Regions from separate parts of the Pseudoalteromonas sp. HL-AS1 genome, predicted to be linked through region 4. Evidence: predicted binding sites of a transcription regulator. Region 4 holds the regulator's gene; each other region holds the start of a gene.

Region 1 (7,708 bases), 1.3 Mb from region 4:
CCGCTACGTTGGGTCCCATTGCATGCATAAGTAAAAAGTTATGTGGGTTACTTTCAAGGCCAACTTTATTAACTACTCGTGCCGCCATTGGCACAGCCGATACACCTGCCGCCCCAATTAATGGATTTATAGGCGTTTTAGATATTCGGTTAAGTCCTTTTGCCATAAATACGCCAGATGCCGTACCAATTGCAAAAGCCAGTGCGCCAAGCACTAAAATACCAATCGTCTCAACAGTTAAAAACTTATCTGCAGCAAGCTTTGAACCAACAGCTAAGCCTAAAAATATAGTTGTAACATTGATGATTTCGTTTTGAGCACTGTTACTTAATCTATCAACAACACCCGACTCTCGCATTAAATTACCTAAACAAAACATACCTACAAGCGGTATAGCAGCCGGTAAAAACATTGCCGTTAAACTAAGTACCATAAGAGGAAAAATGATCTTTTCCTTTTTAGATACCTTACGTAATTCAGGCATCTTAATTTGGCGCTCTTCTGGTGTGGTTAGCGCACGCATAATTGGCGGCTGAATAATTGGCACAAGTGCCATGTATGAATATGCAGCTACTGCTATTGCGCCTAGTAAATCAGGTGCCAGTTTTGATGCTAAAAATATTGCTGTTGGCCCATCGGCACCACCTATAATGGCAATAGCCGATGCGTCCTGTAGAGTAAATTCAAAACCTGGCACATAGTTAAGTAATATAGCGCCAAACAATGTAGCAAAAATACCAAACTGTGCAGCCGCACCTAATAACAACATACGTGGGTTTGCAATAAGTGCGCTAAAGTCGGTCAGCGCCCCTACTCCCATAAATATCAACAGCGGAAAAATCCCCGTATCAATACCCACATAATAAACGTAGTACAAAAGCCCACCTGGGTCTGACAAACCTGCCACTGGTACATTTGTTAAAATTGCACCAAAACCAATAGGTAGTAATAATAGTGGTTCAAAGCCTTTAGCTATCGCTAAAAACAGTAATAAACACCCTACCGCAATCATTATTAACGATGGGATTGTAAAGTTAGCAATGCCTGTCGCATTCCAGAGGTTTAAAATACCTTCCATCCTCTATTTACTCCTAAGCTAATGCAATCATAGCGTCGCCGGTAGTTACAGCATCGCCTTCACTAACTAACACTTCAGCAATTGTTCCGGTATGCGTAGCGCGTATTTCAGTTTCCATTTTCATGGCTTCCATAATAATCACTACATCGCCTTCGTTAACAACTTGCCCAGCTTTTACCTTAATCTTAAAAATATTACCGGCTAGAGGCGCGTTAAGTGTTTCACCTGATGCAACCGAAGCAGACTGAGGAATGTGCTCAGAGTCTTTTAATGTTACTTCTTTAAGTTCACCACCTTGCGCTACTACCACGTCATAAACTTTACCATCTACTTTTACGCTGTACTGCTCAGCCTTCACTTTGTTACTATTTGAAGCTGATTTAGAAGGCGCTTTACTGCTTTTATCTTCAACAGAAGGTACTGGCTCAAATGCATCTGGGTTGTTGCGGTTTTTAATAAACTTCAAACCAACTTGTGGGAATAATGCATAAGTTAATACGTCATCAATTTGATCATCAGCAAGTGTTAAACCTTGCTCTTGTGCTTCTTTTAATAACTCAGCTTCAAGCGTTGCAAGCTCAGGTGCAATGTTATCAGCAGGGCGACAAGTAATAACTTCCGCTCCATCAAGCACGCGCTCTTGTAGCTCTTTATTCATTGGTGCTGGTGTTAAGCCATATTCACCTTTTAATACGCCAGCAGTTTCTTTAGTAATGGTTTTATAACGCTCACCCGTTAGCACATTAAGTACCGCTTGAGTGCCAACAATTTGCGACGTTGGTGTTACTAAAGGTAAAAAGCCAAGATCTTCACGTACACGTGGGATCTCAAGTAAAACCTCATTAAGCTTATCGGCTGCGCCTTGCTCTTTAAGTTGGTTTTCCATGTTTGTAAGCATGCCACCAGGTACTTGAGCTAATAAAATACGCCCATCAACCCCTTTTAAGCTACCTTCAAATGCCGCATATTTTTTACGTACATCTCTAAAGTAAGCAGCAATTTCTTCTAGGTGGTTTAAATCAAGCCCAGTATCACGCTCAGTCCCTTCAACTATCGATACAATAGTTTCAGTTGCAGAATGTCCATAAGTCATACTCATTGATGAAATAGCGGTATCGAGCATATCAATACCAGCATCAATTGCTTTTTGGTAAGTAGCAGTACTTAAACCTGTTGTAGCGTGGCACTGCATAGCAATTGGAATAGATACAGTTTCTTTAAGTGCTTTAATTAGTTTTTCAGCATCGTACGGCTTTAATAAACCCGCCATATCTTTAATACAAATTGAGTGACAACCCATATCTTCAAGCTGCTTTGCAAGAGTTAGCCACATATCAAGTGTATGAACTGGGCTAACTGTGTACGAAATAGTACCTTGAGCGTGAGCGCCTACTTTTACAGCCGCTTTAATAGCTGTTTCTAGATTGCGAACATCGTTCATTGCATCAAATATACGAAATACGTCAACGCCATTTTTATGTGCACGTTCTACAAATTTTTCAACTACGTCATCAGCGTAATGGCGGTAACCTAATAAGTTTTGACCGCGTAATAGCATTTGCTGTTTAGTATTAGGCATCGCTTTTTTAAGTGCACGAATACGCTCCCAAGGATCTTCGCCTAGATAACGAATACACGAGTCAAATGTAGCACCGCCCCACGATTCAATAGACCAATAACCCGCATCGTCTAATTTGCTAGCAATCGGTAGCATATCGTCTAGGCGCATACGCGTTGCTAATAATGATTGGTGAGCATCGCGTAATACCAATTCTGTTAATTTTAATTTAGCCATGTGTGTGCCCCTTATTTATTATTTGATTTGTACTGAGCAATGGCAGCACTAATAGCAGCGATGTGCTCATTAGGCACACCTTGAGATTTAAAAGATGGTGATTTAACTGGTGGCGCCACGTCAGGTTCGCTAAAGCGCGTCACCAAATTAGACATAAGCGTTACTGCACCAATTAATATCGACAGAAATACAAACACCCCAACCATGCCAGTAAGCATTAAGTTACCAGCCGTTGTGAGTAGAGCACCTATATCCATTTTTCTCCCCTTGAAACCCATATCGAAAATAAAAAATCGATTTAATTAAATATTTATTCACTGGATAATAACAAAACTAATCGCTTTGTCTACATCTTGTAAATTGGTAAAACCAATTAAACAATAAACAACATAACACTCAATTAATTTACATGCTATAACTCAGCAATCACGCGCTCTACAATACATACAAGAAATAACGACTATAGCTAATAGTTATATGGAAGTTGTTAATTAACTATCAAGCCAAGTAAAAATAAACACCAATTTTTAATATAAAATGCAAAGCCATAACCACTTGTTAATTGGTCTTACCAAATAAAGTCTGTTTAGTGAATATTTACCAGTTATTTGCAACAGTGTGAATAACTTACATAACAAAGCGTAAAAGTTACTAAGCAACTAATAACTAGAGTAACAGCAAAAAACCATAACCAATTGATATTTATAACAAATAAACTTTGGCATATAACTGGCATTAGTTATTATGAGCAAATTTGATAACCAAGGAGAAAACAATGTTACGCTGGACAATTACATTTTTAGTTATTGCTTTAATCGCTGCAGTGTTAGGTTTTGGTGGCATCGCAGGTGCCGCAGCTGGTATAGCAAAAATTATATTTTTTATCTTTTTAGTACTTTTAGTGATTTCATTAGTTTCAGGTGCACTACGTGGTAAATCACCCAGGTAGATAAAGCATTCAACTAACAAACACTAAAATTTAATTAATACTTACAAGGAATTACACTATGAACTCTACAACTTTAAAAGCAGCACTAATCGCAGTATTTGCAGGTTTTTTCATGATGGGTTGTGAAGACAACCATGCAGAAGATGCTGGCGAACGTATCGACGAAGCAGTAACTGATGTGCAAAACTCTGTTGAAGATGCATGTGAAAATGTTAAAGAAGGCGTGAACGCTGAAGAAACTAACTGTTAATTCTTCTTGTACCGCTAAAAAAAACGGCTTTCGAGCCGTTTTTTTGTGCCAGTAATAAAATCACTGACTATAAAGCTGCTCATTTAGCAGTTAGCTTGTTAAAATAAAAAAAACGATATTTAAAGCAAGGAAAAATGGCATTCACAACCACCTACACATTAGATAAACCCTACTTTTACGAGTGTTTTGATGAGTCACTCCCTTATAGTAAGCGTGCAAAACCTAAATACTTTTTACTTGTGTTGTTAGTTGCGCTTGGTTTATTTGGCATTTATGTTTTAGACGATCATTACTTAGGATCGTTTATGATCATGTTAGCGGTACTCGAGTGCGTCGCTTTTTACTATCGCAGACCATGGTGGGTAACCAGACAAATGCTCAGCAGAGCATCAGGCTCTGAGGTAACACTTACCTTTGATGAAGAAGGTATTAAATCTGCTAATCATTACAAAAGCTATCAATTAGAATGGCAAAATATAAGCGAAGTAATTGACACCCAGCAAGGTATTATTATTAAAAACAAAAGCGGCATGCAGTACATATCAAAACAAATACTTAGTCCTGAAACACTCGCTTTTATAAACAAAAAAGCCACTCAGTGAGTGGCTTTTAGTCTAGTTGAGTTAATTACTCAACTACGTATACGTGTTGATTAAGCATTGCCCGGATTAGGGTTCGACTTTTCAGCTTGTATGCGCATGTAAATCTCTTCACGATGCACTGATACGTCTTTTGGTGCATTAACACCGATTCGAACTTGATTTCCTTTAACACCTAGAACAGTAACTGTTACTTCGTCACCAATCATTAGGGTTTCACCTACTCTACGAGTTAGTATTAGCATTCTCTTGCTCCCATGTTCCAATAAAAATTATAAGATTCCGCTTAAACATACTAATGAAAATTAGACTGAAAAGTAAGTAAAAACTCGCAATCTATCCATTTTCTGTTAAAAATGCCTTGTGTAATGCACGAACAGCTAACTCTAAATACTTTTCATCTATTAAAACTGAAATTTTAATCTCTGAAGTCGAGACTAAAACCACATTAATATTTTCCTGCGCTAATGCATCAAAAAATAAACTAGCGACACCAGAATGTGATTTCATACCCATGCCAACAGCAGAAACTTTAGCTACTGCTTGCAATCCGCTTATATTTTGAGCACTGAGCTGAGCTTGATCTTCACTCAATAATTCAAGTGCTTGCAGATAATCATTCGAGTGCACAGTAAAAGCATAGTCTATTTTTTCAAAGTTATGATTAACTTGATTAATCATATCTATTTCGATGCCATTTTCGGCAAAAAGTTTCAATATTTTTGAAAGATATTGCGTGCCCGTTGGCACACCTTGTACCTTAATTAAACATTCGTCACGATTAAACGCAATCCCCGATACCACCTTGCTTGGCATATCGTTCTCCTCAAAACTTATTAATGTACCTTCATCGGGATTAAAGCTCGAAAGCACCCTAAGTGGCACATTATGTTTTCCTGCGGCTTCTACTGAGCGAATATGCAAAACTTTCGCCCCTAAACTTGCCAGCTCTAGCATTTCGGCAAAGGTAACTTGGCTCATTCTGCGCGCGTTAGGTTCAACACGAGGATCTGTAGTATATACGCCGTCAACGTCTGTATAGATCTGGCATTCGTCAGCTTTTATAGCCGCTGCTATTTCTACAGCCGATGTATCGGTGCCGCCGCGCCCAAGCGTTGTAATGTTGCCCTCAACATCACGCCCCTGAAACCCAGCAATAATAGCAATACGATTATGCTCAAGCTCATGCTTTAAACGCGTAGCAGCAACCTCTGCAATACGAGCTTTACCAAACATGTTATCGGTTAAAATATTGACTTGATCGGCTAATAGGCTCACAGCAGAGTGGCCACGTTTTATAATAGCCATAGCAAGTAGTGATACAGAAACCTGCTCTCCGGTGCTAATTAGTACATCTAGTTCACGGCTACTCGGGCGAGTATCAATTTGTTTGGCGAGATTAATTAAGCGGTTGGTTTCTCCCGACATAGCCGAGAGCACCACAACCACTTGATGTCCTTGTTGTCTGGTTTTTACAACAAGGTCGGCGACTGCTTCAATTCGCTCTATTGAGCCGACCGAAGTGCCACCGAATTTTTGAACAATAAGCGCCACTTAGGCTTAAGTACGCTCAGTTAACCAAGCTGTAACGCTATCTAGTGCAGCAGCAAGGTTTTGTGGCTCACTACCACCAGCTTGTGCCATATCTGGACGACCGCCACCTTTACCACCTACTTGGCCTGCCATGTGGTTAACTAACTCACCGGCTTTTACTTTGCCTGTTAAGTCTTTAGTAACACCAGCAATTAGGCTTACTTTGTCGCCACTGGCAACACCCAGTGCAATAACACCTGAGCCAATTTTGTTTTTAAGGTCATCAACCATACCGCGCAGTGCTTTAGATTCAGTACCTTCAACATTTGCTACAAGTAGCTTAACGCCGTTAATTTCAACAATCGAATCAAGTAAAGATGCACCCGCCGCACTTGCTAACTTATCGTTAAGCTGGGCAACTTGTTTTTCAAGCCCTTTCGACTTTTCAAGTAAGGCAGTTACTTTTTCAAGCACTGACGCATTGTCACCTTTTACAAGCGCTGCAACATCAGCTAATTGTTGCTCTTGCTCGCTTACATAAGCAATTGCCTCTGCACCTGTTACCGCTTCAATTCGACGAACACCAGCAGCAATACCGCTTTCAGATACAATTTTGAATAAACCAATGTCACCCGTACGCTCTACGTGTGTACCACCACAAAGCTCGATTGAGTAATCACCAATAGTCACAACGCGTACTTCGTCATCGTACTTTTCGCCAAACAGTGCCATTGCACCTTTGGCTTTAGCATCATCAATTGCCATTAGCTCAGTGTTAAGAGCAAAGTTACGACGAATTTCGTCATTCACTACGCGTTCAATTTCGCGCAGTTCTTGTTTGGTCACCGCTTCAAAATGTGAGAAGTCAAAACGCAGACGATCTGGCTGCACAAGTGAGCCTTTTTGCGATACGTGCTCGCCTAAAAGCTGACGCAGTGCTTCATGCAAAATATGCGTAGCGGTGTGGTTTTTCTTAATGCTATCGCGGCGTGCATCGTCAATAGTCGCATCCACTTTATCGTTAACACCAATACGTCCTTGAACTGTTCCATGATGAGCAAAAGCATTACCCAATTTAGTGGTATTCGTTACATTAAACTCACCACCGGCAACAGTAATTGTTCCGCTATCACCAATTTGGCCGCCTGATTCAGCGTAAAACGGAGTACGGTTTAAAACAATAATACCTTGTTGACCATCTTCAAGTAACGATACCGATTCGCCACCGGCAAAAATTTCTACCACAGTGCCACGGTAATGATTACTATCATAGCCTTTAAAATCAGTGTGCTTATCTGATTTTAATTGCTCATTATAATCTGCACCAAATTTGCCTGCTTGCTGTGCTGTTTTACGTTGCACTGCCATACATGCTTCAAAACCTTGATGGTCAATGGTCATTTGGCGCTCACGCGCTACATCGGCTGTTAAATCGGCAGGGAAACCATAGGTATCGTAAAGTTTAAATACTAAGTCACCTGGGATCACATCCCCGGTTAAATCA
Region 2 (7,708 bases), 1.1 Mb from region 4:
CGAACGCTCCGCCAGCTTGTTTGTCATCGGGGTCGTGCTCCCTTAGCATTCAAACAAACCTTCCCCGGTTTACCTATCTGAACTCGAACATATTGGGGTGGATGCCGATCGCAGTCTTTAACCTTATCGTGCTGTAAGGTGATAATACTTAAACGCTGAATTGTGATTTAGCGTTTATCCATTGATAAATACCTACGTGTGATTTATCAAGTCGGCAATAATACTCATACATTTAGTATTATTGCAGCATCATATTGCCTGTTAATTCGTGTAGGCAATGGCGACGTTTCAGCCCATAGATGCGGGTTAATCGGTTCATGTACTTCATCCGTCCAATACTTAGTCTAGAAGAGCATCTTGGCGTAACGAATTCGCCTCACTCCCCGTTGTCAGCGAGTTCCATCACCTTATCAGCATACGATAAGTCACTGCCGCTCAGACTCAACTATCTGCACAACCAGATAGTGCCATAAACAATTTGGCTCCTACCGTATTGCTCATGTATTTCAGATAGACTCGTGGTTCATTAAAGCATTCCTTGCTAGTGCTGAACTCCGGGCACACCATAGGTGATGTCAGCTACCCAAAGTTGATTTGGCTGCTCAGCAGTAAATTGACGATTAACTAAATCAAGTGGCTTATCTTGTTGCTCGTCAGGTATCGTTGTCTTATGTGCTTTACCCCGACGAACACCTTGAATTCCCATAACTCGCATCAATCGTTCGACTGTACAGCGGGCGACTTGATGGTCGTCAAGCTGTAGCTGCTTCCATATTTTTCTTGCACCATAAACTGACATATTATCCTCCCACACTTCGCGAATGAGTATTATCAGCTCAGCATCACGCTTTTTGCGGTTAGACAGTCGCTCAGGCTCTCTTTGTATCTGTTTATGAGAATAATACGTTGATGGTGCAATCGGCAATTCCTTGCAAATTGACTCGACACCGTAATGCTCTCTGCAAGCATCAATAAAATCCACTATTACTTCTGTTTGCGGTCGAGCTCCGCTTGGGCGAAAAAAGCGGCAGCTTGCCTCAGGATATCATTCGTTCGCTTGAGCTCTTTATTCTCGCGCTCTAAGACGGCAAGGCGTTCTTCAGTTGATTGCGTATTAGAAGAGGGTTTAGACGGTTGAGCTTGAGATTTCTTGACCCATGCTCTAAGTGTTTCTGGGGTACATCCCAGTTTATCTGAAATCGATACTAGCGCAGCCCAAAGAGAAGGGTATTCATGCTGTTGTGTGGTAACAAGCCTAATTGCACGTTCACGAAATTCTGATGTATAGCGATTTGATTTTTTCATAGTTCCAGTTTCTCAAGTTATTGAGTCTCTGGCAAACACGGGGCGATTCAATACGATGTTCTAAGTCCTTTTTTATTTTATTTTGGGCTATAACTCTAACTTTAAAACTCAAGAAAGCTGATATTAGGGCTCCAAATAAGCCACTTAGTATAGAAATCAGTAGGGTATAGCCATTATCCATATATTGCCTCATATGCTTTAACAGCCAATAAAATAATGACTGCAATGAATCCTTTTTAGTTAGCTCTATTAAAAAGAGACCAAATGCGTACTTTAAAGATATTAATTGCAATATCAATTAATTTGATAGGACTATTTTTAATAATTGATTTATAGTGAAAAGTAGCACAGAGGTAGCACAGGGTAATTTCGGTTAGTAGGTATTTACTTGGGAATTTTGTAAAAGTGGTGGCCCCTCCCAGACTCGAACTGGGGACCTAACGATTATGAGTCGTGTGCTCTAACCAACTGAGCTAAGGGGCCAACTTTATATAACTGCCAGGCAGTTAATTTTTGAAGCGTTCAGTCACAGAGCGACTAAAGCGGGTTGCAGTATAAAAACTTTTTAGGTGCTTGTCACTACCAAAAACCTTTATTTTAACAATCAACAAGCTAACTGCTTAAATAGTAATCTTTTAAGTGGGAATAAACATAAAATGTAAGATATTTCCCGTGCTATTCACTGCATTAAATTATAAAAAACCCTATCCCATATAGTCTTTTATATTTAACCCTCTACTTTTTAAGCAAAGCTAACATATATGTATAGGCATACAAGGCTGTAAAAAATATGCTTGGGGCTACTGTCAGTGCCAAATTAGGTGTCTGATTAACTACATTCACCATAATCACTAAGCTCGATTGAACAGTAATCGGAATAATAGGCGCCAAAAGTACGCCTGCTATTTTTTTATTACTTAAATACGAAGCGCTAGAGTTAATTGCATTATTAAAACTTTGTCGTATTGCTACGTTTTGTGGTGTTTTAGAATGAAACATACAAATAATTGGAGTTACGAACGCAAGCGTTACATAACTAAACTTATACTTGTTGACGACCTTTTCTAAAATAAAGGTAAAAAACAGCGTTACAAATCCACTATACAAACCTTGCACTAATGCAGCTTGAAGAGTGACCGATTTAGCAATGTCTGCCGCACTATTTGCCCAGTAGGCCCAACTAAAATAAAAAACGAAAGACACAACGCCTGACATTATAAGTCGAATATTCAATTAACTACCTCAATATGCCTAGAACCTAGTTTAATGATAACACTAGAAGTGAAGGTAATATTGTCACTAAATAATAAAGTATTTGATTGTATATTGTAGATGTATAAACACACTAATGTTGAAGATTTCCTAAATGGCATCAAGTCAGAAACTGAGCGCGACTGTTAGCTGGAAAGCTTATTAGTAAACAATAAATATAGTTTTAAAATAATATTGGGAGTGGGTTAAGGAAGTGAATTAATGGGTTGAAGAGCTTTAAAAATTGGATTTAACCTAAAAACTATCTAAAAACTCTCTAAAAACTAATATTGTGAGCCGATCGGTACTGAAGTATTTAGCTAAACCTCAGTAGTCGGCTTACACAATATATAATCTGTCATTATTTTTTCGCAATAATGTAGATTGCATGTATTAACCCTGGGAAATAACCTAGCAGTGTTAATAGAATATTTAACCAAAAATGCATACCTAAGCCAACTTGCAAAAACACACCTAATGGCGGTAATAAAACCGAAAGTATTATACGAATAATATCCATGATCAAACTCCATTTAAATTAAGCATTAAAAAGACTTAAAGCCCAGCATTACTGGGCCTTAACCATACTGTATTATTCAGCAACAATAGCTAGTTTATCAACTACGTCGCGAACATCTTCAGCATTTTTAGCAATTTTAACTGCTAGTTGCTTTTCAGCTTCAGACTCTACAGAGCCATTCAGAGTTACCACACCGTTGTCGGTATCAACATCAATGTCTGTACCACCTACTTCTGAGTCAAACAGGAATCGAGTTGTGATTACAGTGGTGATTTTAGCGTCCGTTAGGTCGTTATCATCATCGTCCATCATGTCGTTGCTTTTATCTTCGGTGTCCATGCTTTTAACAACAGTAAGGCTGTTATCAACATCAGTTACACCATCTAGGCTAAGTACAAGTTCTTCTGCTAGCTCTTTATCAAGTTCGCTATTAACTTTACCTGTAAGTACTACCTTGCCATTTTTTACATCAGTGTTAATGTCAAAGTTGTTTAGATTAGTGTTCATAAGTAGAACGGTTTCTGCCTTACCATCAATCCAAGCATCTTTACTTTCGTTTTCCCAGCTGTTTGCTTGGGCACCCATAGCCGTAGTACCAAGAACTAGAGCTGCGATAATAGATTTGTTAAATGTTTTCATAATCTTTCTCCTTTTGATTAAAGACACTTTAACTAATGCGAGCTTCAGGCCAACTTTATTTATACTTAAAATTCAAGGGCTTGAGTTAATTAAAAGATAAAACCTTATCTATGTTTGTGTAACTATTTACAGGCTACTCGGTAAAACTTTCTCAAATAGTGAAAATAGCTAGATAGTTGCTCTTTTGGTTAATCTATCGTTAATATAACAAAACAAAAAACACCGTTAAAAATAACCAATTGATAATTAATGAAATTATATTTGGTACGCGGTTTGCAGCTTAACTACAAGAGCAGTATCAATAGTAAATATAAGAAGGAATAACTCATGTCTGTAAAAGTTGAAGACCGCCCAATAGAACAAGTACGCGAACAAGTGATTGATCAATTAATTTATAATTACAGTCATGGTGTTATTTCTGTTGATGCATTTGAAAGACGTTTAGATAATGCGATGGATGCACCTAATAACGAAGTACTACTAGCCTTAGTAGAAGATTTAACACTTAATACCGATCAGCAATATAAAGCAGAAAAACAATCGCAATTTACACCACATTATAGTGCACAGCAAAACAGTGATGATGATTTTACATTACGCAGTATTTTAGGATCTAACGAGCGAAGTGGTCAGTGGGTTGTGCCAAAAAATATATATCTGAGTAACTTTATGGGATCGGTGGTGCTTGATTTTACCGATGCTATTTTTGCGCATCAAAATGTAACTATTCACGTTAACTGTATTTTTGGTAGCGATGAAATTTACGTACCAGAGCATGTCAATGTAGTGTCTAAAATGTTTTGTATTTTAAGTAGCCTTGAAAATAAATCTGTGTCGCTTAACAAACGCCAAGGCCCTACAATTCATATTGAAGGAAAGGCAGTAATGGGCTCGGTTGAAGTGAAAATAAAGCGCACAATTAAAGAAAAATTTATAAGCTTTGCAAATGAGCTAAAAACCCAGTTTGGCACGGGTAATAATAACCGCTCACTATAATTGAGTAGCAGCACTTTAACGTGCTGCTTGGTATTTTATTATAAATCGTTATTTCGCTCGCTTGGTATATCACTTAAATACTCTACAAACTCAACTTCAAACCCTGCAGGATCAATAAAGTAGACATTCTTTCTGAAAGGATTCTCGCTACCTAGCTTGCTTAGAGTAAAACCCGCTTTATTTAAGCGCATTACTACTGCGCTTAAATTATTAGTTACATAAGCAAAGTGTGCAAAACCAATTTGATGGCCCGATAAGTTTCTGTTTTCACCTTCACCATGACTGCTTATCGCAATGTAATGCGTGTCATCTCCAAAGTGTACCCAGCGTCTTGGTTTTCCATGCCAATCACCTCTGCCCTCACTTCTAATCGACCAATGTGGAAATACAGCGCGATAAAATGTAAGCATACTATCTATATCACTCGCGACTAAGTTTACGTGCTCTAAATACATAATGTTATCCTATCAGTTAAGTTAGGAGCACGATAAAACCTCAAGTTAACTTTAGGTAAAGTGTTATTTAAATTTAATTTATTTAAATGCAGATAATTATTTTTTAAAAATATATAAACTTTTCAATCTTGTATAAAAAACAAACACAAGTATTTGGGGTTTATTGTTTACTTTATGGCAAAAGTCGCTAAAATACGCCGGCTGAAATATATAAACGTTCTTTTACAACCCAAAGGTAATACCATGCATCCAATGTTAAACATTGCGGTTCGCGCTGCGCGCAACGCAGGCAAAATTTTACTTCGCGCAAGTGAAGATTTATCAAAAGTTGAAGTGCAACAAAAAGGCGCTAACGACTTAGTAACTAACATTGATAAAGAAGCCGAAGCCGTAATTCGTGACACTATTTTACAGTCTTACCCTACTCACTCAATTGTTGGTGAAGAACTAGGTGAGCATAAAGGCAAGGATGATGATTACCAATGGATTGTAGATCCTATCGATGGAACAACTAACTTCATCAAAGGTATCCCTTATTACGCGGTTTCTATCGCACTTAAAGTTAAAGGTCGTTTAGACCAAGCTGTTATTTATGATCCAATTCGTGGTGAGCTTTTCACTGCATCTCGCGGTCAAGGCACTCAGTTAAACAGTAAACGTCTACGCGTTAGCAAAACTACGGTTCTTGCAGGCACTGTACTTGCTACTGGTTTCCCTTTTAAAAACAAAAACCACATGGATGCATACACTGAAGCGTTTAAAGCATTATTTGTACACACTGCTGATATTCGCCGTGCAGGTTGTTCTGCTTTAGATATGGCATACGTTGCAGCTGGCCGTGTTGATGGATTTTTTGAAATTGGTTTAAAACCTTGGAACTCTGCTGCGGGCGAACTAATGGTTAAAGAAGCGGGCGGTATGGTTGTAGATTTCGCCGGTGGTAATAACTATAACCACAGCGGCAATATTATCTGTGGTTCACCAAAACTGACTCAAGCAATTATTCGCGAAATTCGTCCAGTATTAACTGAGTCATTACTTCGCTAATTAAATGCTATTAATAGCATACTAAAAAGGAGCCTAGGCTCCTTTTTTTGTGCTTAAAAATAAGGGTTATCTAGCTTTAATTCTACTGTTTTACCTTTTTCGTAAGGTAACGAGTTTAAATCTTTTGCGAAATATTCATCAAATAAAGCATCAAACTCGCCATTTTTTTGCATTATCTCAAGCCCTTTTTTAATTGCCACTGCAAGCTCTGGCTTACTATTTGATACAAAATAATAAAACCCTGTCGGATAACTCATATATAAATTAGGTACTATCACTAGGTTACTTTGTTTATTTGCCGCTAGCTCTGAATTAACCTCGATAAATGAACGTGGGAAGTAATCAATACGCCCTGCACTTGTTAAGGCAAACATAGCCTGATAATTTGCAAACGGCCTTATATGCAGGCCATTAAACGCCATTATTTTTGTATCTGGCCAATCATGACCTTGTACCGCAGAAAGCCTGCCTAACTGCTCTAAGCTAGTAACACCTTTAAATCTAGCAATGCTGTTCTTACTTGTTAATAGTGCCCTTTTACCTATGTAGCCTTTAAATAATGGGATTTTAATCGCAATAGCTAAAGACTCTCTTTCGGGGCTGCTCATACTCCAGTATAAATCTAAATTTTTTGTATCTAGTGCTATTAAAGTACGTTGTTGATGGGGATGAATTAAAACGGGGTTAATCTCTGCAGGGTATTGTGCGCTCACCAATGCTTTTTCTAATAGCTCGTTAAGGTAGTCGTCACGAGCATATTGCACACGCTGCTCCTGCGCTACATTTACGATATTTACCTCACTCGCTAAAGCGCTGCATACAAACAAACTTACTACGTTAATCAAATACTTTAATGGCAACATAATTATCACCCTAGTTATTATCGGTAGTTTTAACAGTTATTATTGATAGTTTAAATTATCGCGTTATTTAAGCTAAACAGCTTCCAGCGCCTAAATATAAGATGACGATATTATGTAACTGTACTTATTAATAACCGCGCTATTAATACTTATCTTAAATACATAGTACGACGTTACACTCATGGTGTGCTCTACAAAGTTAGCACTGTTTATTCATACTTGCACAGTAAAGCTAAAACAATCGTGAGCATAAATATATTACAGGCAATAAAAAACCGCTCAATGAGCGGTTTTTTAAAGTAGTTACAAAACCATTACGGCATAGCGTCTTGGTCTGCGCCTTCTTTTTCAATTACTTCTGGTATTAAATCTTCTTTGCTTACACCCATCGCAATAGCAACAGAGCTTGCAACATAAATCGAAGAATAAGTACCAATAAACACACCAAACAGTAATGCAGTTGCAAAACCATGAATGGTTTGTCCGCCCCATGCAAACAAGGCAATCAATACTAAAATAGTCGTGATTGATGTTACAAGTGTACGGTTAAGTGTTTGCGTAAGTGAAATATCAATAATTTCTATCGTATCGTCAATGCGTACCTTACGGAAGTTTTCACGTATACGGTCTGA
Region 3 (7,708 bases), 920 kb from region 4:
AATAAACTTGAATGTGTTTACGATGAAATTGTTAATGCTGGCTACCCTAAACCTGCAATAGTCCCTATGGATTTAAAAGGCGCAACGAAGCAAAACTACCGTGACCTTGCTGCAACAATCGAATATCAGTTTGGACGCCTTGATGGGTTGCTTAATAATGCAGGCATTTTAGGGTCACTCGGTCCGCTTGAACATTTTTGCTCATCTACGTTCGAAAACATAATGAAAGTAAACGTGACTGCACAAGCAATGATCACTAAAGCACTTTTTCCTGTTCTTCGTAAGTCTGATAATGCATCGATAGTATTTACGTCATCAGGTGTAGGCCGCAAAGGTCGTGAATTTTGGGGGCCTTATGCCATCTCAAAATTTGCAGTGGAAGGTATGATGCAAACATGGGCATGTGAAGTAGGTAAAACGAATATTCGTGTAAACTGTATTAACCCAGGCGCTACTCGCACTTCAATGCGAGCTGCTGCATATCCAGGTGAAGATAGAGACGCGCTTGCTACACCAGAGGATTTAATGCCTACATATTTATATCTAATGAGTGACGATTCTAGTGAAGTGAATGGCGAATCGTTAGATGCTCAAGTAAAAAAGTAATTTAGAGTTTAAATAATTTAAACAGCACATTAAAAAAGCCGCAATTAGCGGCTTTTTTGTGTTCAATAAATAACTAATTGATTATTTACGTTTAGTCGGCTTAACACGCTGATTGTGTTTTTTAACTGCTTTACGAATTTGGTTGATTTTAGCGCGTTTATCTTTGCGTTTTTCAGGCATAACAGAAAGCTTAGTTTGTGTTTCGCGGCCTAATTTAACGGTTTTACGCAAGTAGTTTACTGTTTCTAAATCATACTCCATCCAACCACCTTGCGGCACGCGCTTATCAAGCTCTAGTTTACCGTAACGAATACGAATAAGACGAGATACTTCCGCATCTTGAGACTGCCATAAACGACGAACTTCACGGTTACGCCCTTCATTTAACGTTACGTTAAACCAACGGTTAACGCCTTCGCCACCCATAGGGGTTACAGTCGTGAATTTGGCTGGACCATCTTCAAGCTCAACACCACGTAGTAAGTTTTTAACCGTTTCATTGGTTACTTCACCAAATACACGCGCAGAGTATTCACGCTCTACTTCATAGCTTGGATGCATTAAACGGTTAGCTAATTCACCATCATTAGTAAAGAGCATCAAACCCGATGTATTAACGTCTAAACGACCCACTGCAATCCAACGTTCACCATCAATGCGAGGAAGTCGATCAAATACTGTACGACGCCCTTCTGGATCTTTACGTGTGCTTAACTCACCTTCTGGTTTGTTATACATAATTACACGACAGATTCTATCTGCTTTTTCTTCAATCTTTACAGTGTGTCCGTCAACACGAATCAAATCGGTTTCTTCAACACGGTCACCTAACTTTGCCACTTTACCGTTTACGCTAACGCGGTTTGCGTCAATGTATTTTTCCATTTCACGGCGTGAGCCTACGCCTGCACGGGCTAAGACTTTTTGTAACTTTTCACCTTGTATAATACTCATTCGGATGGTTCTCTCACAGAAGGATCGCTCAATAACTGGTTAATTTTACTTTGCTGCTCAGTTGGCAACGCAGGTAAATTTTCAAGCCCAGTTAACGAAAAATAATCTAAAAATTGCTTAGTAGTTGCATATAAAGCCGGCTTTCCCGGAACCTCTTTATGCCCTACCACTTTAACCCACTCTCTTTCGAGTAAGGTTTTAATAATATTCGAACCCGTAGTAACACCTCTTACTTGCTCAATTTCGCCGCGTGTAATGGGCTGCCTGTATGCAATAAGTGATAATGTTTCCAGTAAAGCACGTGAATACTTAGGCGCGCGCTCTTGCCACAAGTTATTTAACCAAGGGCTTAAACTACTGCATGCCTGAAACCGATACCCACTACCAACTTCAACTAAGCGAATACCACGAGTTTGAAAATGTTCTTGTATTGTATCTATTGCGTCGTTTATTCGCGCCATAGAAATAGCTAAATCTATTAATACAGTGTCTTTAAGGTGGCGTTTACTCACAGGCTTATCTGCAACAAAAATAGCTGCTTCAATGATCTCAACTAGTTGTTCATCACTAATTCGCCGACCCGCCATACACACTCTTAACAAATAAAAATACACAGCAATCTATTATGACAGAACAACACCAAACTAGGAAAATATATCTATCAAATAACTAAATTTAAAACACAAAAAAGCCAGTGACTAGCACTGGCTTTAATCTTACTTACTAAAATGGTAACTATTAGTTACTTTTAAAAGCTTCTAATGCATCATCTTCAGCTACTGCGTTACCATATTTTTTAATGTAACCCATAAACTCGCTTTTACTGATGCGCTTATCTTGGTTTTTATCCATGTAACCAAAATGATTTGAAATATCATCATCGTTACCTTCAACTACCGAGATATAGCCATTGCTGTCGTTATCTAGACTTGCAAAGCTGCTTTCAATTTTATCGAATTTAGCAATTTCAGCTTTAAATGCCGACTCACTTACTTCAGAATCAGTGGCTACTTTACCATTGTTTAACTTCATGTAAGTGTTGAATTCTTTGCGGCTAATTTCGTTATCCATATTGGTATCAATATTTGAAAAATGGCCCCAAATGCTATCGTCATCAGCTTCAACTTTTGAGATGTAGCCATCGCTGTCATTATCTAAACTTGCAAAGTCACTGTCTATTCTTTCAAGACCTTGATTAGATGAACAAGCCGCTAGGCTTAATGATGCTAAAATAGTGGCTGCTAATGTTAACTTTTTCATAAGACGTATCCTTCGTAATTAATTAAATGTCACTTTAACTAATACAAATCCAATGCCAATAATAGTTAACTTATAATAATCAATAACTTAATCTCATTCTGTATATTTATTAAACAGTTTCAGTAAGTTAAGCTTGCAAGCTTTGCAAACAACCTTGTAATTTTTGCAAAAAAACACCCGGTAAAAACCAGGCATTTCAATTTTACTTATATAGTTAAGCTAACAATTAGATTGCTGCGTTTTGGTAGCGTTTAACAAACTCAGTAACTTTTTGGCCATTACATTTTAATGAGTTTAGGTTACCAATTTTTTGACGAACAGGTGCTAAACCTTGTTTTAAAGCCGTCATACATAATTGAGTTTCTTGTTGAGCGTCTTTTGCAAATACTTCTACTTTCTCAACTGATGCGTTGCTTAATGTCGTTTTTTTAGCAATATCACGAATATCTTCACCATTACATAAAATGCTTTTAGAAAAACGAGATAGGTAAACACCGTGCTGGGCAGCTTCTTTACGAGCAACGCTAAAGCCTTCGTTTGCACTTAGTACACATAACTTAGACTCAATTTTGTTATCTTGGCTAAAGTAAGTATTGCTTTGAGCTGACGCAGTTGCAGATGCTAGTAAAGCAGTGGCTAAAAGTAGTTGAGTTTTCATGAGAGATCCTATTTGAACGAGCTAAACAAGTGAATTTTGCGCATTATATATTCAATAAAGTTAAGTTCAATTGAATTTTTTATTTATTTAAATAATTAATATTGTATTCACAATGTTTAAACTTTACCCATCATTTGTTCAACATTTGCGCAGCTATTATCTCAATTCAGTCATGTTATGTACGCGTATTTACTGATACAATTTAATTCATTAAATAGATCCAATTTTAAGGTAAATTTTATGAAAGTGATTTCTTTCAATATCAATGGTCTGCGTGCTCGTCTTCACCAATTACAAGCAATTATCGACAAACATCAACCAGACGTTATTGGCTTGCAAGAGATTAAAGTTCACGACGAAGCATTCCCACTAGAAGATGTACAAAAAATGGGATATCACGTCTACTTTCATGGCCAAAAAGCCCATTATGGCGTAGCTATGTTATGCAAAAAAGAGCCTAAATCGGTCTTAAAAGGCTTTGCTACCGATACAGAGGAATCGCAAAAACGCATGATAAGCGTCACTGTTGAACAAGATAACGGTCGCGACCTTACCGTCATGAATGGCTATTTCCCACAAGGTGATAATATTAATCACGAAACTAAATTCCCTTATAAACGCCAATTTTATAAAGATTTAATGACACACCTTGAAACCAACCACACACCCGATCAAGACGTCATCGTTATGGGTGATATCAACATATCACCTACCGATTTAGATATTGGTATTGGCGAAGTAAATGCTAAACGTTGGTTAAAAACGGGTAAATGTTCTTTCCAACCGGTAGAGCGTGAATGGCTTGCAACATTACTTAATTGGGGTTTTAAAGACACCTTTAGAGAGCAAAACCCCGAAACAGACGATCAATACTCGTGGTTTGACTATCGCTCTAAAGGGTTTGTAGATAATCGAGGACTTCGTATAGATGTAGTGCTTGCAACCAATGAGCTTGCAGCACGCTGCATAGATACAGGTATTGATTACGAACTTCGCGGTATTGAAAAACCCTCAGATCATGCCCCTATATGGTCAACATTTAAGTAATTATTATGCTCAGCCTAACAATGCAGGGGCTACTTTGGGCTCTTGTGATTATTATTGCTCTATTAAGCTTTGATAAAAAAACATATAAAACATTGCTTAATACGCCAGTCCGTCAAACTGGCGTACTTGCGTGTGCGTTAGTGTTTGCAGTGCTTTGGCGAATAAAGGCTGGCATTTTAACTGGCCTTGATTTACACATACTAGGTGTTACGGCTGCTACATTAATTTTAGGCTGGCGATTGACTATTTTAAGTAGCCTACTTGCCACAGCCCTACTCGCTGCCTTTGGTCAAATTGAACTTGAGCTATTACCAGTACAACTGCTTATTGGTGCGTTTATTCCTATTTTATTGAGCTATCTTGGCTTTATAATTAGTTACCAATATTTACCTCGTCATTTTTTTGTTTATATATTTGTTTGTGCGTTTATAACCGCAGGATTTATAGCCTGTATAAAAATAAGCCTAGGTGCTTTATTTTACTTAGCTATAGGGCAATACAATTGGCAAGAACTTGCAGATAACTACGTTTATTTAAGTGCCATAATTTGGTTTCCTGAAGCAATGCTCAACGGCATGGCTATAACAATTATGATCACCTATCGCCCGCATTGGGTAAAAACTTTTTACGATAAGGACTACCTAGACTCATGAGTCTTGAATATCAATGCCCGCTGTGTAACCTAGCACTTTTGAAAACTGATTCAACACTTCGTTGTGCTAACAACCACAGCTTTGATTTTGCTAAAGAAGGCTATGTTAATTTACTGCCTGTGCAGCAAAAAAATTCAAAACAACCGGGTGATTCACTTGAAATGGTACAAGCCAGACGCGCATTTTTAGAGCTTGGTTATTATGGCTTCTTACAACGAAATCTTAGCGATATAATTAGTAATATAAGTGCGAATACTATTATTGATTTAGGATGCGGTGAAGGGTTTTATACCCAAGCAATCGCAAATAAAACAAATGCTGTTGTATACGGTGTCGACATTTCAAAATCAGCGGTTAAATATGCAGCTAAGCGCTACCCTAATTGCCAATTTAGTGTGGCATCAATCAGCCAAGCGCCCTTTAAAAGCCAATTTGCTGATGTACTTGTAAGTGTATTTGCACCTTTGTTTGAGCAAGAGCTTGAACGCCTAGCAAATCAAAACGCAACATTAGTGGTTGCAAGCCCAGGACCTTGTCATTTAAAAGAGCTAAAATCGTATATATATTCAGAAGTAAACGAACATACTGAAATAGCCACTCCAAAAGGATTTCAAAAATCAGAGCAGATCCTTTTAACAGAGCATGTAGCGCTTAGCTTTACTGATATTAAAAACTTAATAATGATGACGCCATTTGCATGGAAATTTAGACCCGATCACTGGACAGCACTCGAACAAAAAGGTGAACACAATGTCACCTTATCATTTTATATTACTCAGTTTACCAAAATAGATAATGGTATAACCCGCTAAAACTGCTCTTTAGTAAATGCTCTATCCATTTTTTCAAACATATCTTTAAGTAAATTGGCAAGCTCCATATAACGGGGCTTGTTTTCACTTAACTGCGTTTGATATCCATTAGCTGCCATTTTAGTGTACAGCTCGTTGTACCATTTTTGCATCGCAGGATCTAAAGGCGTTTGCGCTCGTTTACCTAACCAAAATAAACCTTGTAAAGGTAACGATATAAAAAATAATACACTCGCAATAGCTTGCGGTAAAAAATCATGACCTAAGTAGTTAAGCTGAAAAAACAACGTTAGCATAGCCAAGATTGGCATTACTGTAATGGCAAGCTCAGTCGCTCTAATCACTCTAAACTCTAAAAACAAAGGCGCAAGCTCTTTACGCATTGGCCATTTTTTACCATACAAACGGCCTGTTTGTAGTTGTGACATCACACTTTTTTGCATCATGACTCCTCACAGATACTGCTTTTAAATACAATAGAAAACGAGCTATACCCAAAGTGTAACACAAAATGAGGGAGTTACACTTTCTCAGTAAAAGAGCTTAAATTTACCCTTTAATGGCGAACAATCCTAACTTAAACATCATAAATAAGGTAAAATATTTAACATTGAGTTAACCACTTTGCAGTTGAACATTTAATTGTTTTAGCCTTATTTAATACCGTAAGTGTAACTATTACGTATTCACTTACTAAACTTGTTTATGGAAATTGAATTTATGCCTACAAGCTCTCCTAAGTCACAACACGTTTTAGTGCTAAATAGCGGCAGCTCTAGCTTAAAGTTCGCCATTATAGATCCAAATAATGGTCACGAGGTTATCTCTGGTTTGGCTGAGCGCTTAGGAAGCGAAGCCCCTTCAATAAAATATAAATATAATGGGACTAAGACCGCTATTAATTTGAAAGCTAACGAAGCTCACGCTGAAGCAATCAATACCCTAGTGGCATTAATTAAATCACATAAATTAGATGAGCATTTAATAGCAGTAGGTCACCGTGTTGTTCACGGTGGTGAACATTTTATACAATCAATACTTATCGACGAAGATGTTATTTTGGGAATTACACAAGCTGCTACACTTGCTCCACTGCACGGGCATGCTAATTTATTAGGCATTTCATCTGCAAAAGAATCTTTTAAAGGATTACCCCAAGTCGCGGTATTTGACACCGCGTTTCATCAAACTATGGATGAAGTCGCTTATCTATATGCCCTTCCTTATAAGTTATATACCGAGTTTGGCGTAAGGCGTTATGGTTTTCATGGTACAAGCCACTGCTATGTTGCAGATCAAGCCGCTCAGCTATTAAATCAATCCCTTGAAGAAAGTAATTTTATTAGTGCTCATTTAGGTAATGGCTGCTCTGTATGTGCAATAAAAAGCGGTAAAAGTGTTGATACAAGTATGGGCTTAACTCCCCTTGCAGGCTTAATTATGGGTATGCGCAGTGGTGATATCGATCCCGGTTTATTTAACTTTTTAACTACACAACTAAATTATAGCGCTCAGCAAATTGACGATTTACTAAATCAAGAAAGCGGTTTACTGGGCATAAGTGGGCTTTCTAACGATTGCCGTACAATTGAAGAGGCTTCGCTTTCTGGGAATCAAAGAGCAACTCTAGCAATCGATATGTTTTGCTATCGGCTTGCCAAACAAATTGCAGCCTACATGGTGCCATTACAGCGCCTAGACGCTGTAATTTTTACTGG
Region 4 (7,708 bases):
GTTGCAGTAAATGATGCCCACCCACTTATTAAGCGTTTGTCACACTATGTAACGCAAATGCCTGGTGGTTTTGGTGCTGTGAGAGAACTCACCGATTTGCTCATGCTTGAAAATGGTAAAGCATTGACTACACAAGGCACTAGTTCATGAATGCAGCGCGCATAATATTAAGCGTTTTATTCATTAGCTGTATGGTTTGGCTTTGGTACCCTTATTTTACACAAACAAATATTGTGCCTCAGGCTGAGCCTGAAGTTATTGCTAAGCCTGATTACATAGCTATTGAGCTCAAACAGACAGCCTATGATGAGCAAGGTAAAATTAGCCACAAAGTCACTGCGGCTAAAATGGAGCTATACCAGCAATTAGGTTTCACGTTTTTCGAAAAACCCATTTTCACTTTATATAACGAACAACAAACGTGGCAAATAAATGCAGACGAAGCAACATTATACGAAGATAAACAATTAATTTTAGAAGGTAATGTGGTTGCCAAAAATTTAACCGATAACGCCATGATAGACAAAATCAATGCTGATAATATTCAGGTTGATATAAAGCTATTAACAATGCGTTCGGAGCAACCCGTCATCATCACTGGACCCAATTTAAAAATCACCGGTAAAGGCCTAGAAGCCGACTTAAAAACCGAAGTGATAAAACTAATTAACCATACGCGAACCATATACTATGACCAATAAAATATTAAAATCACTTATAATTCCTACACTTATACTAGCGTTTAATAGTAGTGCTGCAGAGCAAAACACGCAACCTGCTGCCAATCAAATTTCAATAAGTGCCGACAAGCAAGAAGGTCAATTGAAAGCTAATGTGGGTATTTTTGAGAAAAACGTTGAGATTATTCACGGTAATCGCCGCATTACAGCCGATCGCCTCGAAGTACACAAACGTGATGAACTTGGTGATAATAAACAATTATTAATTGCCACAGGTAGCCCTGCGCACTTTGAAGAAAAGCAATCAGACGGCACAACTATGAGCGCCAGTGCTGACGAAGTACGTTATGATGTATCTAAGCGTTTTTTAACGCTTGTTGGTAATGCACAAGTATCGCAAGCCGGACAAAAAATAAATGCTAAAAGCATTACCTACGACATAGAGCAGCAGCTCATCAGTGCCGAAAAAGATGAAAACTCAACTGACCGCGTTCACACAATTTTAGTACCGATCGAAACTAAAAAAAGTAAAAAAGGCGATAAAGGTCAACCATGAGCACATTAAAAGCAGAACTATTAGCAAAAAGCTATAAAGGTCGTGAAGTTGTAAAAAACGTCGGCCTTGAAGTACAAGCTGGCAGTATAGTTGGCTTACTTGGCCCTAACGGTGCTGGTAAAACAACGACTTTTTATATGATTGTAGGGCTTGTTCCTAGCGACAAAGGTAAAATATCTATTGATGATAACGATATTACTCTTTTACCTATGCATAGTCGTGCTAGATTAGGCATAGGCTACTTACCACAAGAGTCATCGATTTTTAGAAAGCTGACTGTTTATCAAAACTTAATGGCCATTTTAGAAACGCGCAAAGAACTAAATAAACAAGCCAGAGAAGACACGCTCAATAACTTATTAGATGAATTTAGCATACAACACATTCGTGATAGCCAAGGTATGGCATTATCGGGTGGAGAACGTCGTCGTGTAGAAATAGCACGAGCGCTGGCAGCAGATCCTAAATTTATATTACTGGATGAACCGTTTGCTGGTGTTGACCCTATTTCGGTATTAGATATAAAGAAAATAATAGAACATCTTAAAAATCGTGGGATTGGAGTATTAATTACCGACCATAACGTAAGAGAGACCCTTGATGTTTGTGAAAAAGCCTACATTGTTTCTCATGGGGAACTGATTGCATCAGGTACTCCAGAACACGTATTAAATGATAAAACAGTACGCGATGTTTACTTAGGCGAGCAATTTAGGCTGTAACATTTACGCCATGTCTTTAAGCATCTGCTAGTATTAATTATAACAACATAAAAGGATTGTTAGAGATACATGAGGCAATCACTACAGCTGCGCATGGGCCAGCAACTTACAATGACTCCACAGTTGCAACAAGCTATTCGTTTGTTGCAACTCAGTACATTGGATCTCCAGCAAGAAATACAAGAAGCTCTCGACAGTAATCCACTTTTAGAGGTTGAAGAGGCAGACTATTCTGAAGACGCTGCTGGTAAAAACGAGCAAAAAGCTGATACCGATGACATAACTGTTAGCGCATCTGCTGATGATGCTCCGAGCGAATATGAACAAGATACTGGTGAAGCACTTGCAAAAGACACGCTAAGTGACGACATGGCTATGGATGTTAGTTGGGATGAGTACATGAGTGCCGCCCCAGCAGCCTCATCAGGTCCAATGCCTGAAGACGAATCTATATACCAAGGCGCCTCTACTGAAACGCTCCATGAGTATTTAATGTGGCAATTACAACTAACGCCATTTAGCCCTACCGATGAAGCCATCGCTATTGCGATTGTAGAGGCCGTCGATGATTCAGGTATTTTAACTCTCAGTTGCGAAGAAATTTTAGAAAGCTTTAATCAAGAAAACGAAGATGATAACGAAGTCGAACTTGATGAAATTGAAGCGGTATTAAAACGCATTCAACTGTTTGATCCTGTTGGTATTGCTGCACGTAGTTTACAAGAGTGTTTGTGTATTCAGCTTAATCAATTTGATAAAGAAACACCTTACATTAATGAAACGAAAATGATTTTAACCGAGCATATTGATCTATTAGCAGCTCGCGACTATCGTACATTAATGAAAAAAACTAAGCTTAAAGAAGAAGAGCTTAAAGAAGTGATGACACTAATACATACTCTCAACCCAAAACCTGCAGATACTATTGTAAGGGAAGAATCTGAGTATGTTATTCCTGATGTGTCAGTTAAAAAAATTAAAGGTCGCTGGGTTGTCGAATTAAACCCAGATAGCATGCCTAAAATTCGTGTTAATAGCCAATACGCGGCAATGTCTCGCACTGTAAAATCAAGTGGCGACAGCCAGTTTATTCGCTCACATTTACAAGAAGCTAAATGGTTTATTAAAAGCTTAGAAAGTAGAAACGACACGCTATTAAAAGTTACTAATTGTATTGTTAAGCAACAACAAGGATTTTTTGAACATGGCCCTGAAGCCATGAAACCAATGGTTTTAAATGATGTCGCTGAAATGGTAGAAATGCACGAATCGACAATTTCGCGTGTGACTACTCAAAAGTACATGCATACACCCCGTGGTATATTTGAGCTTAAATATTTTTTCTCAAGCCATGTAAGTACTGAAAACGGTGGTGAATGTTCATCTACAGCAATACGTGCGCTTATCCGAAAATTAATCGCAGCAGAAAACTCAGCAAAACCATTGAGTGATAGCAAAATAGCGGATATATTGGCTGAGCAAGGAATTAAAGTAGCAAGACGTACAATCGCAAAATACCGTGAATCTCTTGCTATTCCACCGTCAAATCAGCGTAAAAGTCTGATTTAAGACGCTAAACTAAGAGGGTAATGCTTATGCAACTAAACTTAACTGGTCGTCACGTAGAATTAACCGATTCACTAAGAGACTATATTAATACTAAATTTGCGAAGCTTGAAAGACACTCTGATCATATTAATAATGTTCATGTCATTCTCGATGTAGAAAAATTAAATCAAAAAGCAGAAGCCACAATACACGTAAGCGGTGCTGAGCTATTTGCCTCTACAGAACATCAAGATATGTATGCCGCTATTGACTCGTTGATCGACAAGCTCGATCGCCAAGTAATCAAACACAAAGAGAAGCTTGCTCGACACTAATATGATGAAATTAAGTTCACTTATATGCCAGGACTGCAGCAAAGCTGCGGTCCTTTTTAATAGCAAAAAAAGAATTTTAGAGTTCATTAGCGAACTTGCTCACGACAAACTTCCGTATTTACCGCAACAAGATATTCTTAATGCTTTAATGAGCAGAGAGAAATTAGGTAGTACAGGTATAGGGCGTGGCATTGCTATTCCTCATGGAAGAATGAGCGGTGCAGAAGAGCCTTTGGCTTTAGTGCTCGTTAGCGAAACTCCAATAAACTTTGATGCAATCGATAATCGCCCTGTTGATATTTTTGTCGCACTCATCGTACCAGATGGCGATAACCAGCAGCACTTAAAGACTCTAGCAACCATTGCTGATAAACTAAACAACAAAGATTTTTGTAAACAGTTACGCAGTGCAAAATCTGATACTGAGCTTTACCAAGTTATTGTCGATCAATCATAGTTTTATAAAGGGTGTTAAATGGAGTTAATTATCATAAGTGGCCGTTCTGGTTCTGGAAAGTCGGTTGCTTTGCGCGTTGTAGAAGATTTAGGTTATTATTGCGTAGATAATATTCCAGTAAACCTACTACCTTCATTAGTTCGCAGTGTGTCTGATAGCTACGATAAAATTGCTGTTAGCATAGATGTGCGCAACATCCCTAAAGAACAAGATGAATTTAACGATATTCTTGAATACTTGCCTGGCTTTGCAAACCCTACGTTGTTTTATTTAGATAGCGACGATCAGACATTGATCAAACGCTTTTCTGAAACACGCAGATTACACCCACTATCAATAGACTCGTTGCCGCTTGATTTAGCCATCAAAAAAGAAAAAGAATTACTTGATGTATTAACCACTCGCGCCGACTTTATGATAGATACGACTGATTTAAGTGTTCATCAACTCGCTGAATCTATTCGTGAAAAGATTTTAGGTAAAAAAGATAAGCAACTGATTGTCACATTTGAATCATTTGGTTTTAAACACGGTATACCAAAAGAAGCAGACTACGTATTTGATGCACGCTTTTTACCAAATCCACACTGGGAACCAGAGTTAAAGCCTTTAAATGGGTTAGATCAACCGGTTAAAGACTATTTAGCTAATCACAGCATAGTGCAAAAATTCACATGGCAAATTCAAACATTTGTACAAACGTGGTTACCACATTTAGAACGAAATAACCGCAGTTATTTAACCATTGCTATTGGGTGTACAGGCGGGCAACATCGCTCTGTGTATTTAGCGCAAACTATCGGTGAAAGTTTCGCAATGACACATCCCAATGTAAAAATTCGCCATCGCGAGCAAGAAAAATAATATAGCTGAATAATCACCTGTTCAGCTTAGGTAGAGTAAGTTATGCATTGTGAAGATACCTTTTTAATAAAAAACAAATTAGGCTTACACGCCAGAGCAGCTACTGTGCTTGCGCAATTAGCAGTACAATTTGATGCGACAATCACATTATTCCAAGATGACAAAGAAGCAGCAGGCGATAGCGTACTTGCACTAATGTTACTTGAAAGTAGCCAAGGAAAAGAAGTTAAAGTTGTTTGTAAAGGCCCTGATTCTGAGCAAGCTTTACACGCTGTTGGAGAATTAATAGCACAACGCTTTAATGAACAAGAATAACCTGTTTTATAAAAACAATATTCGCATTACTAATGCTTCAATTAAAACAGATATATAAAATAGATAGGTTAGTAACGCCAGTTAACTCACCTCCCCCCCATAAAGTAATATAACAATTTATAAAGGACGCCAATGCCTGAAGCTTTTGAACAAGATTACCCACTACAGCAACTAAAACAGGTGACGAAGTCACTCAATAGTGGTCAATTTGTTCAAGTTAGGCGCATGCTCGCAAAAACGGCTCCTTGTGATACCGCATTATTATTAGAATCATCACCGCATAAAATTCGCCGACTGCTTTGGCAATTGGTCGATCCTGATGTGCAGGGTGATGTTCTTGAAGAATTATCTGAAGATGTTCGTTTAGGCATTATTGCCCAAATGGAACCTAAGCACATTGCCGCCGCAACTGAAGACATGGGCCACGATGACTTAGGTGAAGTATTACGTAGCCTGCCAGATACCGTCTATAAAGACGTTGTTAGCGCGATGGACATTCAAGACCGTGAACGTGCCACGCAAGCACTGTCATATCAAGAGCGTTCAGCAGGTGCGCTAATGAACACCGATACGGTGACCATTCGCCCTGATGTAACACTCGATGTTGTACTTCGTTATATTAGACTGCGTGGTGAGTTACCAGAGGGTACAGATGATTTATATGTTGTTGATAAACATAACTGCTTTATAGGCGCTTTATCGCTGAGTACATTATTAACTAATCCGCCAGAAAAAATTGTGCGCGATTTAATGGATGAAGATTGTGAGTCTATCCCAATCTCAATGGATGAAAGTGAAGTAGCGCAATTATTTGAGCGCCATAATTGGATATCGGCCCCTGTGGTGGACGATAACGACCAACTCCTCGGTCGTGTTACTATCGATGACATCGTTGATGTAATCCGAGAAGATGCCGAGCATAGCTTATTAAGCCTAGCCGGTCTTGATGATGAAGAGGATACATTCGCGCCTGTACTAAAAAGCTCTAAAAAACGCTCAGTTTGGCTAGGAGTTAATTTACTAACCGCACTTGCAGCTGCTTTTGTAGCTAGCTTTTTTGAAGGCACTTTAGATGTGCTCCCTATTTTGGCTGTGCTTAACGGTATTGTCCCTTCTATGGGTGGTGTTGCTGGTAGCCAATCATTAACGCTTGTTATCCGTGGTATTGCAGTAGGTCATATAAACCAAACAAACCAACGTTTCCTGATGATGAAAGAACTGGCCATTGGCGCGCTAAACGGTATTTTGTGGTCACTATTAATTGCGGGTGTTATTGCGCTATGGCAATGGGATTTTATGCTTGGTGGCGTACTCGCCTTCGCTATGTTTATGAACTTAGTGGTGGCAGGTGTTGCTGGTGCAAGTATTCCAATAATTCTTAAAAGAATGAATATAGACCCTGCTCTTGCAGGGAGTGTGGTGCTAACCACGGTGACTGATATTGTTGGTATATTCGCCTTTTTAGGTACTGCTACATGGTTGCTGATATAAATTAAACGCTTTAAATGTAAAAACTACAGCAAAAATACTTAGGGTAAATCAGTAGCTATGGCAACGGATACCAAACATAAAAATGACATACCTAAAAAAACGCTAAAACAAAAAAGCGTATCCATATTAAAAAGTGTACTGGTATATGGCTCTATATTTTTCGTCCTTTATACCGCCGTCAATTGGTGGCGGCAACCTGTCATGCCAGCAAATCCTCAATTACAATTAATCGATTATAAAGGGCAAAACATTGATTTAGCAGCAATGAGCCAAGATAAACCCACGCTTGTGTATTTTTGGGGAACTTGGTGTCCTATTTGTAGTATTACCTCCCCTGCCATAAACGAACTCGCAAACGAGAATAAATACCCCGTTGTGAGCATCGCGATAAAATCAGGCTCTGATCAAGAGCTGCATGATTATTTAAATGAGCAGGGCTACAGCTTCAGTACTGTTAACGATCGACACGGCGAGATATTTTCCGATTGGCAGGGACAAGTCACGCCATCTTATATAATCTTAAAAGATAATAAAATGACGCAAGGACTCACCGGCATTCAGCCGTTATGGTCACTTAAATTGCGTTTGTGGTTATCATCAATGCTTTAAAAAAAAGCTAAACTTAGCACAGGATATCTAAGGAGAGGGGCTCTAAAACCTCACCCTATATCACCTACAATAATATAGATAATAAAGAGCAAAGCTGACTTAATTTACGTATACAAAAGCTAAAAAACGCG

The links. Region 4 encodes sigma-54, which starts transcription at its own class of promoters, with help from an activator protein. Its sites were predicted from a motif close to GTTGGCACGNNNNTNGNNT; they were not measured.
Region 1: RB214_RS14000 (DUF1328 domain-containing protein) is a predicted target of sigma-54. The motif match lies at 3,591-3,609, and genes of this name have one in related genera.
Region 2: RB214_RS15150 (BON domain-containing protein) is a predicted target of sigma-54. The motif match lies at 3,751-3,769, and genes of this name have one in related genera.
Region 3: RB214_RS07495 (EF-hand domain-containing protein) is a predicted target of sigma-54. The motif match lies at 2,862-2,880, and genes of this name have one in related genera.

Annotation. Positions count from the first base shown of each region.
Region 1 covers NZ_CP133569.1:3,018,012-3,025,719, forward strand. Annotated here, with positions in the region: gene RB214_RS13985 (sodium ion-translocating decarboxylase subunit beta) at 1-1,078, opposite strand, end outside; gene oadA (sodium-extruding oxaloacetate decarboxylase subunit alpha) at 1,092-2,873, opposite strand; gene RB214_RS13995 (OadG family transporter subunit) at 2,885-3,130, opposite strand; gene RB214_RS14000 (DUF1328 domain-containing protein) at 3,649-3,822, shown strand; gene RB214_RS14005 (hypothetical protein) at 3,881-4,072, shown strand; gene RB214_RS14010 (YcxB family protein) at 4,207-4,674, shown strand; gene csrA (carbon storage regulator CsrA) at 4,725-4,916, opposite strand; gene RB214_RS14020 (aspartate kinase) at 5,008-6,225, opposite strand; gene alaS (alanine--tRNA ligase) at 6,232-7,708, opposite strand, start outside.
Region 2 covers NZ_CP133569.1:3,260,033-3,267,740, forward strand. Annotated here, with positions in the region: gene RB214_RS15125 (IS3 family transposase) at 542-925, opposite strand; AL1L pseudoknot at 911-1,027, opposite strand; gene RB214_RS15130 (transposase) at 985-1,305, opposite strand; tRNA gene RB214_RS15135 (tRNA-Ile) at 1,712-1,788, opposite strand; gene RB214_RS15140 (hypothetical protein) at 2,041-2,538, opposite strand; gene RB214_RS15145 (YqaE/Pmp3 family membrane protein) at 2,918-3,076, opposite strand; gene RB214_RS15150 (BON domain-containing protein) at 3,149-3,715, opposite strand; gene RB214_RS15155 (LiaF domain-containing protein) at 4,043-4,711, shown strand; gene RB214_RS15160 (VOC family protein) at 4,750-5,166, opposite strand; gene suhB (inositol-1-monophosphatase) at 5,410-6,213, shown strand; gene RB214_RS15170 (ABC transporter substrate-binding protein) at 6,267-7,076, opposite strand; gene secF (protein translocase subunit SecF) at 7,391-7,708, opposite strand, start outside.
Region 3 covers NZ_CP133569.1:1,574,572-1,582,279, reverse strand. Annotated here, with positions in the region: gene RB214_RS07510 (YciK family oxidoreductase) at 1-606, shown strand, start outside; gene rluB (23S rRNA pseudouridine(2605) synthase RluB) at 688-1,560, opposite strand; gene scpB (SMC-Scp complex subunit ScpB) at 1,557-2,147, opposite strand; gene RB214_RS07495 (EF-hand domain-containing protein) at 2,299-2,820, opposite strand; gene RB214_RS07490 (hypothetical protein) at 3,047-3,478, opposite strand; gene xthA (exodeoxyribonuclease III) at 3,719-4,525, shown strand; gene RB214_RS07480 (energy-coupling factor ABC transporter permease) at 4,531-5,178, shown strand; gene RB214_RS07475 (putative RNA methyltransferase) at 5,175-5,990, shown strand; gene yfbV (terminus macrodomain insulation protein YfbV) at 5,987-6,433, opposite strand; gene RB214_RS07465 (acetate kinase) at 6,711-7,708, shown strand, end outside.
Region 4 covers NZ_CP133569.1:652,721-660,428, reverse strand. Annotated here, with positions in the region: gene kdsC (3-deoxy-manno-octulosonate-8-phosphatase KdsC) at 1-150, shown strand, start outside; gene lptC (LPS export ABC transporter periplasmic protein LptC) at 147-701, shown strand; gene lptA (lipopolysaccharide transport periplasmic protein LptA) at 691-1,236, shown strand; gene lptB (LPS export ABC transporter ATP-binding protein) at 1,233-1,958, shown strand; gene RB214_RS03080 (RNA polymerase factor sigma-54) at 2,028-3,527, shown strand; gene hpf (ribosome hibernation promoting factor) at 3,554-3,841, shown strand; gene ptsN (PTS IIA-like nitrogen regulatory protein PtsN) at 3,846-4,298, shown strand; gene rapZ (RNase adapter RapZ) at 4,317-5,162, shown strand; gene RB214_RS03060 (HPr family phosphocarrier protein) at 5,205-5,477, shown strand; gene mgtE (magnesium transporter) at 5,610-6,968, shown strand; gene RB214_RS03050 (protein disulfide oxidoreductase) at 7,026-7,577, shown strand.